DNA from 3 places in the Stutzerimonas sp. VN223-3 genome. Region 3 is predicted to be linked to each of the others. Evidence: predicted binding sites of a transcription regulator. Region 3 holds the regulator's gene; each other region holds the start of a gene.
What was found. The regulator sigma-54, encoded in region 3, starts transcription at its own class of promoters, with help from an activator protein. The targets are predictions, from matches to a motif close to ANTGGCATNNANNTTGCTNT.

Region 1 (3,275 bases), on a different contig from region 3:
AGCTCGATGCGCTTGCGCTCGACCAATTGTTGATCTCGGGCATGCAGCTGCGCGCGAATGGCCTGATCGCTTTCGAAGCGGGCCATCGCCACATCTAGGATCGGTTTGAGGCGTTGAGCCTGAATGCCTTCGACGATATAGGCGCTGACGCCTGCGCGGATCGCCTGGCGCATGGCGTCGGGGTTGTTGTCGTCGGTGAACATGACGATGGGGCGCGGCTGATCGCGACTGACCATCACCACTTGTTCCATCACGTCGCGGCCGGGCGAGTCGGTATCGATCAGCACCACGTCGGGGCGTATGGACTCGACCCGTTCGGGCAGGTCTATGGTCAGGCCGGATTCTTCGATCACTTCGAATCCGGCCTCGTTCAAGGCGGCCCGCAGGCGACCAACTTTGCGCGGGGTGTCGTCGATCAGGAGAACACGAAGCATGGCTGTCTCCTCTTTCAAAAAATGCCGGGCGTGGCGGCATCAGTCAGAGCGTGCAGGGCGAAGCTGCGTGCATATCTGGCCGGGTCGCTGCCGTCCCAGTGGCTTCCATCCATCAATACGGCGCTACGCATGGATGAGTCCGGTACCGGAACGTTCAAGGCGGTCGCCGCGTCGCGGTAAAGACTGGTCTGCTGCACGCTCTGCGCTACGGCAAGATAGTCCGGATCTTCACGCAGCAGCCCCCAGCGGCGGAGTTGGGTCATGAACCAGAGTCCGTCGGAATGGTAGGGCATGTTCACCTCGCCGTTACCGAAGAAACGCAACGGGTGCTTGTCCTGCCAGGCGTGCCCGAGCCCGTCTTCGTACTGGCCGAGGAAGCGTGGTTCGATGGCAGCGAGCGGTGCGTTGATGTATTCGTTGCTGGCGATCAGTTGTGCGGCGCTGCGCCGATTGGTCTGGCTTTGATCGATGAAACGGCTGGCCTCCAAAACCGCCATGATCAGCGCTCGAGCGGTATTCGGATAGGCCTCGACGAACGCGCGCGTGCAGCCCAGAACTTTCTCAGGATGATCGGCCCAGATCGACTGGCTGGTGGCCAGGGTGAAACCTATCTCTTGTTCAATGGCCTGCGCGCCCCACGGCTCGCCCGCGCAGAATCCGTCGATACGACCAGCTTGTAGATGAGCAACCATCTGCGATGGCGGCACCACCAATGTGCGTACATCGTTCAAGGGATGGATGCCATGGGCCGCCAGCCAGTAGTAAAGCCAGAGCGCATGTGTGCCGGTGGGAAACGTCTGGGCAAGCGTGATTTTCGCACCACTCTGGCGCACGCATTTCCCGAGCGCCTCGGCATTGGTCACGTCAAGCGCTTTCAAACGACTGGATAGAGTAATGCCTTGCCCATTCTGGGCCAGCCCCATCAGCACGGCCATGTCCACGGGCGCACCGCCGCTAATGCCCAGGTGCATGGCATAGATCAATCCGTACAGACCCTGCGCGGCGTCCAGCTCGCGCTCGACCAGCTTGTCGCGCAGGTTTGACCAAGAATTCTGTCGACGCAGGTTGAGCGTGAGCCCGTATGGCTGGGCGAAACCCTGAGTGGCAGCAACTATCAACGACGCGGCGTCGGTCAGAGCCATGAAGCCAAGATTGACGACATGCTTTTCTGGCGCGTCGCTGCCAGCCACCCAGGCCAGGGCGTCGGAACGGGGCGGTGTGTTGGGATCGGTCATGCTGAGAAAAACCTTTGCCATGCGAAGGCGGTCGTCGCCGTATGAAGCGACCGGACACGCTGGAGGACCATGACTCTGGCGAAGCAAGCCATATGCCAAATACCTCCATGCCATCTCGCCGACGATCCAGCGGCCCCGTGGATAGGTGCAACCCATCGAGCCAAGGTGTCGTGGTGACACCATTTTTTAGGGTCGGGGGACGTATCGATCCGGCGCACGATCCTCCGGTGCGGCTGACGGTCGGGTCGCGCTCAGCCGAGGATTTGGCTTACGGTCTGGAGCAGCCGAGAAAAGCGCAGCGAGCTTCAGCGCGGATATAGCGGCGGCAAGGCACCTGTTTCTTGCTCAACGCTGGCAGGTTGCGCTGTCGGCATATTCTGGATGGCCTGCCACAGCGCTTCGCCCTGCCAGCGCTGGCCGGTCTCGCTGTAGAGTGCACCGTTGAGCCCATCGAGGGCATCGGATAGCGGTACGAAGCGCGCGGCCATATCAGCCAGCGTCTCGGGTTGCTGGCGGGCCCAGGCATCAAGAGCGTGGCGCGTCGCCTGGGTGTCATTAGCCAGGCAGGCGCGCTTGAGATCATCGAGCAGGCTGCGCGGCGTCGGGCCGGACTGGACTGTTCGGATCACGGCTGGCTGTCTGCGCGCGCGCAACCACAAACCGAAGCCGAGCAGGGTGCTCAGGGCCAGCACTGCGCTGCTCAACTGCCAGGGCCACAGCCGCGCTTGATCACGCGATTGCGGAGCATCGGGAGACTCGATCGTCGGTTGCTGAATGTCTGGATTTTCTGCCACGTGCAGCGCCCGCTCGGGCAGTGTGCTGCGCTCCAGTCGATCCTCGGTGGTGTTCCACCAGACCAGCTCCACGGCGGGCAGTAGAAGGTCCCCAGCTCGCGTCGCCACCAATGCCTCGCGCTGCTCGCGGCTGCCGCTGACCCCGTTGTCGGTGACCTCGTTATTCAGGCTCGGTTGATCGGAATAACGGCGCAGCCCTGGCACCTGCGGCGATTCGATTGGCGGCAGCTGTGTGCTAGTCAGACCCTCTGCCTTCAACAGAAGGCTGCGTGTTAGCGCCTCGCCGAGCTCTGCGTCCTGCGGGTCGGGACTCCAGGCTTCGACCAGGGTCAGATTGCTTGCTGGCAGCCAGGGCACACCGGCGGGATATTCGGCTGGTTTAGGTTTGACTTGCAGCGGAATGGTGGGAGATTTGACCTGCATGGATCTGCCGAAGCGGGAGCCATAGTAGTCACCGTTCGAGGGAGCCACCGTGGTGGCGCTGAACAGCTGCGCAGGGATGGTCAGCGTGCCGCTCTTTTGCGGAAACAGCGCGTAGCGAATTTCGATCACGCCGTGGCGAATGCCGTTGATGTCCTTTTCATAAGTGCGCGGTTCGCCCAGGCGCTCGACCAACGCATCGCTCATCTGCAAGGGCGAAAGCGTGCTGTCGTCATAGAGCGAAACCGAATGGTAGATGCGCAGGGTCAGGACGACCTGCGCCTGCACGTAGACGCTGTCCTGATCGAGGCTGGCGTCGATGAATATCGGTGCAAGCTTGTCGCCGCCCTCCGCGCTGGATTCGCTGACGTGCAAGGTGATGGGTTCGCTAC
Region 2 (3,275 bases), on a different contig from region 3:
ACTGGCGGTCTGAATCTTCAGATCACTCACCTGGCCGGTTTGAATATTGCCGTTGCCATCAACCGAATATCCTTGAAGGTTATAACCGAAGTTATCGACCAGATTACCTTCCTTATCCGTGCCGAAATAACCTGCACGGGTATAACTCAGCGCGCCGTTATTGCTGACCTGGAAGAAGCCGTTGCCATTGATAGCCAAATCCAACGCGTTCTGAGTGTAGTTGATATTGCCCTGGTTGAACTGCTGAGACACGTTGGCCAACAGAACGCCGCTTCCCTGCGGATTCTTGCCAGTCCCGAGCACGGAAGAGGCATATACATCGGCAAACTCCGCACGTGACTGCTTGAAGCCAACAGTCCCGGCGTTGGCGATGTTGTTACCTGTCACATTGAGATCTTTGCTGGCGGCACGCATGCCGCTGAGGCCGATATTGAACGACATGATTTGCTCCTGTTACCGGATGTGCCGGCAGTTACTGACCGATGACCTGAACTTGCGACAGCCCAATGCTGCCAACACCGGCCAGGTTGAGCATCAGCTCCCCGCCGTTTTGCCCGAGGGTAACGCTGTCTACGTTGGCAGGGAGCAAGGTATATAGGCCCTTGGTCTCGCCTTGGTAAGTGGCTTGTGCTTCGAATCGATAGGTCCCCGGCGGCAATGTATTGCCGCTCGAGTCCTTGCCATCCCACATGAACGAAACGTTGCCGGCTTCCTGCTGACCCATGTTGATCCGGTTAACGACCGTACCGGCACTGTCATACACGTTGACGGATACGTTGCTGCTGGTAGTTGGCAATACCAAGCTGGCCTTGAAGGTTTCGCTAGTGTCGACGACAGCCTTTTCGGTGGGCACAATGACTTTGCGACCAACCAATGAAGACGCCTGCAAGGCCTGCGAAGACTGATAACCCGACAGCATGGTTTCCATGCTGGAGTTCAGCTTCTCGACACCTTCCACTGTGCTGAACTGCGCCAACTGTGCGATGAACTCGCCGTTTTCCTGAGGCTCCAGCGGGTTCTGGTTGTTTAACTGAGTCACCAGCAGCTCGAGAAACTCGTTCTTGCCGAGATCGTTGCTTTTAACTTCGCGATCTTTGATTTGGTATTGGTCGAGTACCGAACCGGTACCGCTGACGCCGCCTGTTGTGCTCATGGCAATCTCTCGTAAAGGGTTACTGGCCCAGGGTCAGCACTTTCTGCAGCATGGTCTTGGCTGTGTTCATAAGCTCGGCATTGGTCTGGAAAGAACGGCTAGCCGAAATCATGTCGGCCATTTCTTCCACTACGTTGACGTTCGGGTAGTAGACATAGCCCTCTTCGTTCGCGGCCGGATGGTTGGGCTCATAACGAGCCTGCAGCTCACTCTGATCCTCGACCACGCCGAGCACCTGAACTCCGGCACCGGCCTGATTCTGCTCGGCGAAGAGAGACTGGTCCGGCTGCCCGTTTGCCTGCTGCAACATGGTGGCGAAAACCGGATGCCGAGCACGATAGGTCTGATCAACGCTAGACGAAACGGTCTCGGCGTTGGCGATGTTGCTGGAAATGGTGTTTAGGCGAGTGCTCTGGGCACTCATGCCGCTGCCGGCAATGTTGAATACGCTGCTAAGGGACATGGGCTTCGCTCCTTTTATTCGCCGCGCAGGGCGCTCATCAGCCCCCTGAACTTACTGTTGAGCAAGGTAAAGCTTGCCTGGAAGTCAATGGCATTCTCGGCATAGGCCGCCTGTTCAACTTGAGCATCGACGGTGTTCTGATCCAACGAGGCATGTGCTGGCGTACGGAAGCGCAGGCCCGGATCGGCAATTTCCATCCCCTCGGCGGCGATGTGCTTGCTACTCGTGACGCTAAGACCGAATCCGCCCTGGCTCTTGCTGTTCTGCGCAGCGAGAACGGCGCTGAATTCTAGATCGCGCGCCTTGTAGTTAGGCGTGTCGGCGTTGGTGATGTTGTTGGCGAGCACTTCGGCACGCTGAGCGCGGAAGCCGAGCGCCTTTTCGTGAATGCCAAGTGCCTTGTCGAAACTGATGCTCATGATCTGGCCCTCTGCCGGATACAAGTCTGCCTTAGCAAACCAGCAGCAAAGGCCGTGCCATTTAGTTAAGTTACTGAAAATAAGGGAATTTATGAGGAAAGAATCAATTTCGCGTCAAAAGCGGCAAAGCTTTTCCATGTTTTTGCCGCCCGATTCGCCGGTTCCGACAGATTTCTGCCGCCGCCTCACTGTAAACAGCAGATCACGAAATTGAGCGAAGGCTTATTTGGCCTTGTAAATGATACCCGGACTGCACTGAACCATCTGATATAGCTCAGGCAAGCCGTTGAGCGCCTCGGAGGCACCCAGGAATAGATAACCGCCAGGCTTGAGCGTGGCATGGATGCGTTTGAGAATGTCTTTTTTCACATCTGCGGAAAAATAGATAAGCACATTCCGGCAGAAGACCACATCGAATTTACCCAACACGGCATAGCTGTCGAGAAGATTCTGCACGCGGAACTCCACCCGACTCCGTATCGGCGGCTTGACTGCCCAGCGACCCGGCGTCTTGACGTCGAAATAGCGCTGTAAGCGCTCACTCGACAATCCCCGCGCAATCGCAAGGCTGTCGTATTCGGCCGCCTTGCTGGCCGCAAGCATGGCACCGGAAAGCTCAGTCGCTACGATTTGAACCGCAGGTTTTGGTTGATTAGAGTTGCTGCGCTCGTATTCGTCGATCGTCATTGATAGCGAATACGGTTCCTGCCCTGACGAACAGGCGGCCGACCATATACGCAAGCGTTGACCCGCCGCACTTCTCAATAGCTCCGGCAAGACACGGCTCTTGAGCACTTCGAACGGATAGCTATCGCGGAACCAGAGCGTTTCGTTAGTCGTCATCGCATCGACGACCTGCTCGCGCAGACCGCTGCGTGGCTGAGCTTGAATTTTCCTGACCAGATCTCCCAGACTCTTGAGCCCTTGTTGCTCCATCAGTTTGTTAAGCCGGCTGGCCACAAGGTACTGCTTGTTACCACCCAGAAGGATGCCGCAAGTTTTCTCTAGGAATATTCGGAACTGATCGAAATCCGGATCACCTGACACTAATAATGCCCCACCAGTCAATTGAGAGGACAACGCCTCAGTTTCCGTCCGCAGCTCGGATCCGTTCTATTACTCGATTAGCCAGATCGTCTGGACGGAACTTGGCGAGAAAATCATCCGCTCCGACGCGCTTGACCATGCTCTGGTTGAACACACCAGAAAGCGAGGTATGCAGCAGAATATGCATATCACG
Region 3 (3,275 bases):
GAGCGCATCGTCCTGATCGATCAGGCGAAAGTCGTCCAGGAAGGCAACACCTTCGAAGGCGAGAAGATTGTCTATGACACCCAGCGCCAGATCGTCAACGCCGGCCGAGCCACCAATACCGACGTAACCACCCCGCGCCCTCGCGTGGACATGGTCATCCAGCCGCGCAGCAAAGACCAGCCGGCAGCGGAGCAGACCGAGTAATGGCGATTCTCAAAGCCCAGCATTTGGCAAAAAGCTACAAGAGCCGTCAGGTCGTGCGTGATGTAAGCCTGTCCATCGAGAGCGGTCAGATTGTCGGTTTGCTTGGGCCGAACGGCGCCGGCAAGACCACCTGCTTCTATATGATCGTCGGGCTGGTAAAAGCCGATCAGGGACGCGTGTTGATCGATGAACAGGATGTCACCCACCTGCCCATGCATGGCCGCGCCCGCGCCGGTATCGGCTATCTTCCACAGGAAGCGTCGATTTTTCGCAAGCTATCGGTGTCCGACAACATCATGGCGATTCTCGAAACCCGCAAGGATCTGGATCGCAGCGGTCGCCAGCAGGCGCTGGAAAGCCTACTGCAGGAGTTCCACATCAACCACATCCGTGACAGTCTCGGCATGAGCCTGTCCGGAGGCGAGCGGCGTCGCGTCGAGATTGCCCGTGCACTCGCCACCGCCCCTAAATTCATCCTTCTCGACGAGCCCTTTGCCGGTGTCGACCCGATCTCGGTCGGCGACATCAAGCAGATCATCCATCACCTGAAGGCCAAGGGCATCGGCGTACTCATCACCGATCACAACGTGCGCGAAACGCTGGACATCTGCGAAACCGCTTACATCGTCAACGATGGCCAGCTGATCGCGGAAGGTGACGCGGAGGCGATCCTGGCCAACCAACTGGTCAAGGAAGTCTACCTCGGACACGAATTCCGTCTCTGAAACCGATTTTTCCGCTCACACCGTCGCCCGGGACTAGGCAAAGGCTTCATTCGCAGGCATATAATTTGCTTACATCGGGCGTGCACAGCGCCAGCGAAATCGGAACAGGCGCGGTTGCGCCGGCAAATAAGGTTCGAAGTCCTCTGCCATGAAACCATCGCTAGTCCTGAAGATGGGCCAGCAGCTGACGATGACACCGCAGCTGCAACAAGCCATACGATTGCTCCAGTTATCCACGCTCGATCTCCAACAGGAGATACAAGAGGCGCTGGACTCCAACCCCATGCTCGAGCGCGAAGAGGACGGAGACGACTTCGACAACTCCGATCCGATGGCCGAGTCGGTCGAGAAGAAACCCGAGAGCAGCACCTCGACCGAGCAGGACACGCCTGACAATCATCACGAAGAACCCGTCAATACGGTGGAAAACCTTGAAGAAGGCGATTGGGGTGATCGCATTCCTGATGAACTTCCGGTCGACACCGCGTGGGAAGACATCTACCAGACCAGCGCCAGCAGCCTGCCCAGCAGTGACGACGACGAGTGGGACTTCACCACCCGCACCTCCGCCGGCGAAAGCCTACAAAGTCATCTGCTCTGGCAGCTCAATCTTGCGCCAATGAGCGACACCGACCGCCTCATCGCCGTAACCCTGATCGATTGCATTAACCCACAGGGCTACCTCGACGAAACCCTTGAGGAGGTACTCGAGTCGTTCGACCCCGAGCTGGAAATCGAACTCGATGAAATCGAGGTCGTGCTGCGCCGAATCCAGCAGTTCGAGCCCGCCGGCATCGGCGCGCGCGACTTGCGCGAATGCCTGCTGCTGCAATTGCGCCAGCTACCCGAGCGAACGCCTTGGCTGAGGGAAGCGGTACGCCTCGTGAGTGATCATCTGGAGACACTCGGCAGCCGTGACTATAACCTTCTGATGCGCCGTATGAAGCTCAAGGAGGATGAGCTGCGCCAGGTGGTGGACCTGATCCAGACGCTTAACCCCCGCCCCGGCTCACAGATCGAAGCGAGCGAACCGGAATACGTCGTGCCAGACGTAATCGTGCGCAAGCACAACGATCGCTGGCTGGTGGAATTGAACCAGGATGCGATGCCGCGCCTGCGGGTGAATGCTCAGTACGCCGGCTTCGTCAAACGCGCCGACTCCAGCGCCGACAACACCTTCATGCGTAACCAGTTGCAGGAAGCACGCTGGTTCATCAAGAGCCTGCTCAGCCGCAACGAGACGCTGATGAAGGTCGCCACGCAGATCGTGGAACATCAGCGCGGCTTCCTTGATCACGGCGATGAAGCCATGAAACCGCTGGTGCTGCATGACATCGCCGAAGCGGTAGGCATGCATGAATCGACGATTTCACGCGTCACGACACAGAAGTTCATGCATACCCCTCGTGGAATCTACGAGCTGAAATATTTCTTCTCAAGCCACGTCAGCACGGCCGAAGGCGGCGAATGCTCATCCACCGCCATCCGCGCGATCATCAAGAAGCTGGTGGCGGCGGAAAACCTGAAAAAGCCATTGAGCGATAGCAAGATCGCTGGTTTACTGGAGGCACAGGGTATTCAAGTTGCACGCCGCACCGTCGCGAAGTACCGCGAATCATTAGGTATCGCGCCGTCCAGCGAGCGTAAGCGGTTGTTGTAATGCCAGGCGACCTGGTCGATCTCTTCCGGTGGCGGGCGCGCAGCCTGTCAATTCGCACGTGGCAAAAGGAGATGCAGTATGCAAGTCAACATCACTGGCCTTCACCTGGAAATCACAGAAGCCCTGCGTGACTACGTCGAGGAGAAATTCGAGCGACTGGAAAGACATTTCGATCGCATCATTGCCGTTCAGGTGATTCTGCAGGTCGAGAAGCTCAGGCAGAAAGCCGAAGCCACGCTGCACGTTGCCGGTCGCGAAGTCGTCGCCAACGCAGAACATGAAGACATGTACGCTTCCATAGACCTGCTTGCCGACAAGCTCGACCGGCAGCTCATCAAGCACAAAGAAAAACAGCTCGACCATAACCAGGGTGCTCTCGCTCGCTGACCCATCATGATCCGAATCGAAAATATCCTGACCCCCGGACGTTCCTTGGTGAACGTACCGGGTGGCAGTAAGAAACGCGTCCTGGAACAGATCGCCAAAGTAATTGGCCAAGACCTGCCAGACCTTGATCCTCAGACCATCTTCGAAAGCCTCATTGCCCGCGAAAAGCTCGGCTCTACCGGCTTCGGCAACGGTATCGCCATCCCGCATTGCCGCATGCCCGGCTGCGTGTCGCCGCTCAGCGCGGTGCTACGGCTCGACGCACCGGTTGACTTCGACGCCATCGACGGCGCGCCGGT

Region 1: the regulator sigma-54 is predicted to act here: its motif matches at 1,750-1,769, upstream of D7241_RS04720 (CmpA/NrtA family ABC transporter substrate-binding protein).
Region 2: the regulator sigma-54 is predicted to act here: its motif matches at 2,078-2,097, upstream of flgB (flagellar basal body rod protein FlgB).

Annotation. Positions count from the first base shown of each region.
Region 1 covers NZ_RBEC01000001.1:1,017,155-1,020,429, forward strand. Annotated here, with positions in the region: gene D7241_RS04715 (ANTAR domain-containing response regulator) at 1-434, opposite strand, end outside; gene D7241_RS04720 (CmpA/NrtA family ABC transporter substrate-binding protein) at 449-1,669, opposite strand; gene D7241_RS04725 (BatD family protein) at 1,975-3,275, opposite strand, start outside.
Region 2 covers NZ_RBEC01000003.1:191,246-194,520, forward strand. Annotated here, with positions in the region: gene flgE (flagellar hook protein FlgE) at 1-441, opposite strand, end outside; gene flgD (flagellar hook assembly protein FlgD) at 473-1,153, opposite strand; gene flgC (flagellar basal body rod protein FlgC) at 1,173-1,616, opposite strand; gene flgB (flagellar basal body rod protein FlgB) at 1,631-2,035, opposite strand; gene cheR (protein-glutamate O-methyltransferase CheR) at 2,258-3,082, opposite strand; gene D7241_RS16705 (chemotaxis protein CheV) at 3,120-3,275, opposite strand, start outside.
Region 3 covers NZ_RBEC01000002.1:1,442,824-1,446,098, reverse strand. Annotated here, with positions in the region: gene lptA (lipopolysaccharide transport periplasmic protein LptA) at 1-204, shown strand, start outside; gene lptB (LPS export ABC transporter ATP-binding protein) at 204-929, shown strand; gene D7241_RS15300 (RNA polymerase factor sigma-54) at 1,078-2,589, shown strand; gene hpf (ribosome hibernation-promoting factor, HPF/YfiA family) at 2,668-2,976, shown strand; gene ptsN (PTS IIA-like nitrogen regulatory protein PtsN) at 2,983-3,275, shown strand, end outside.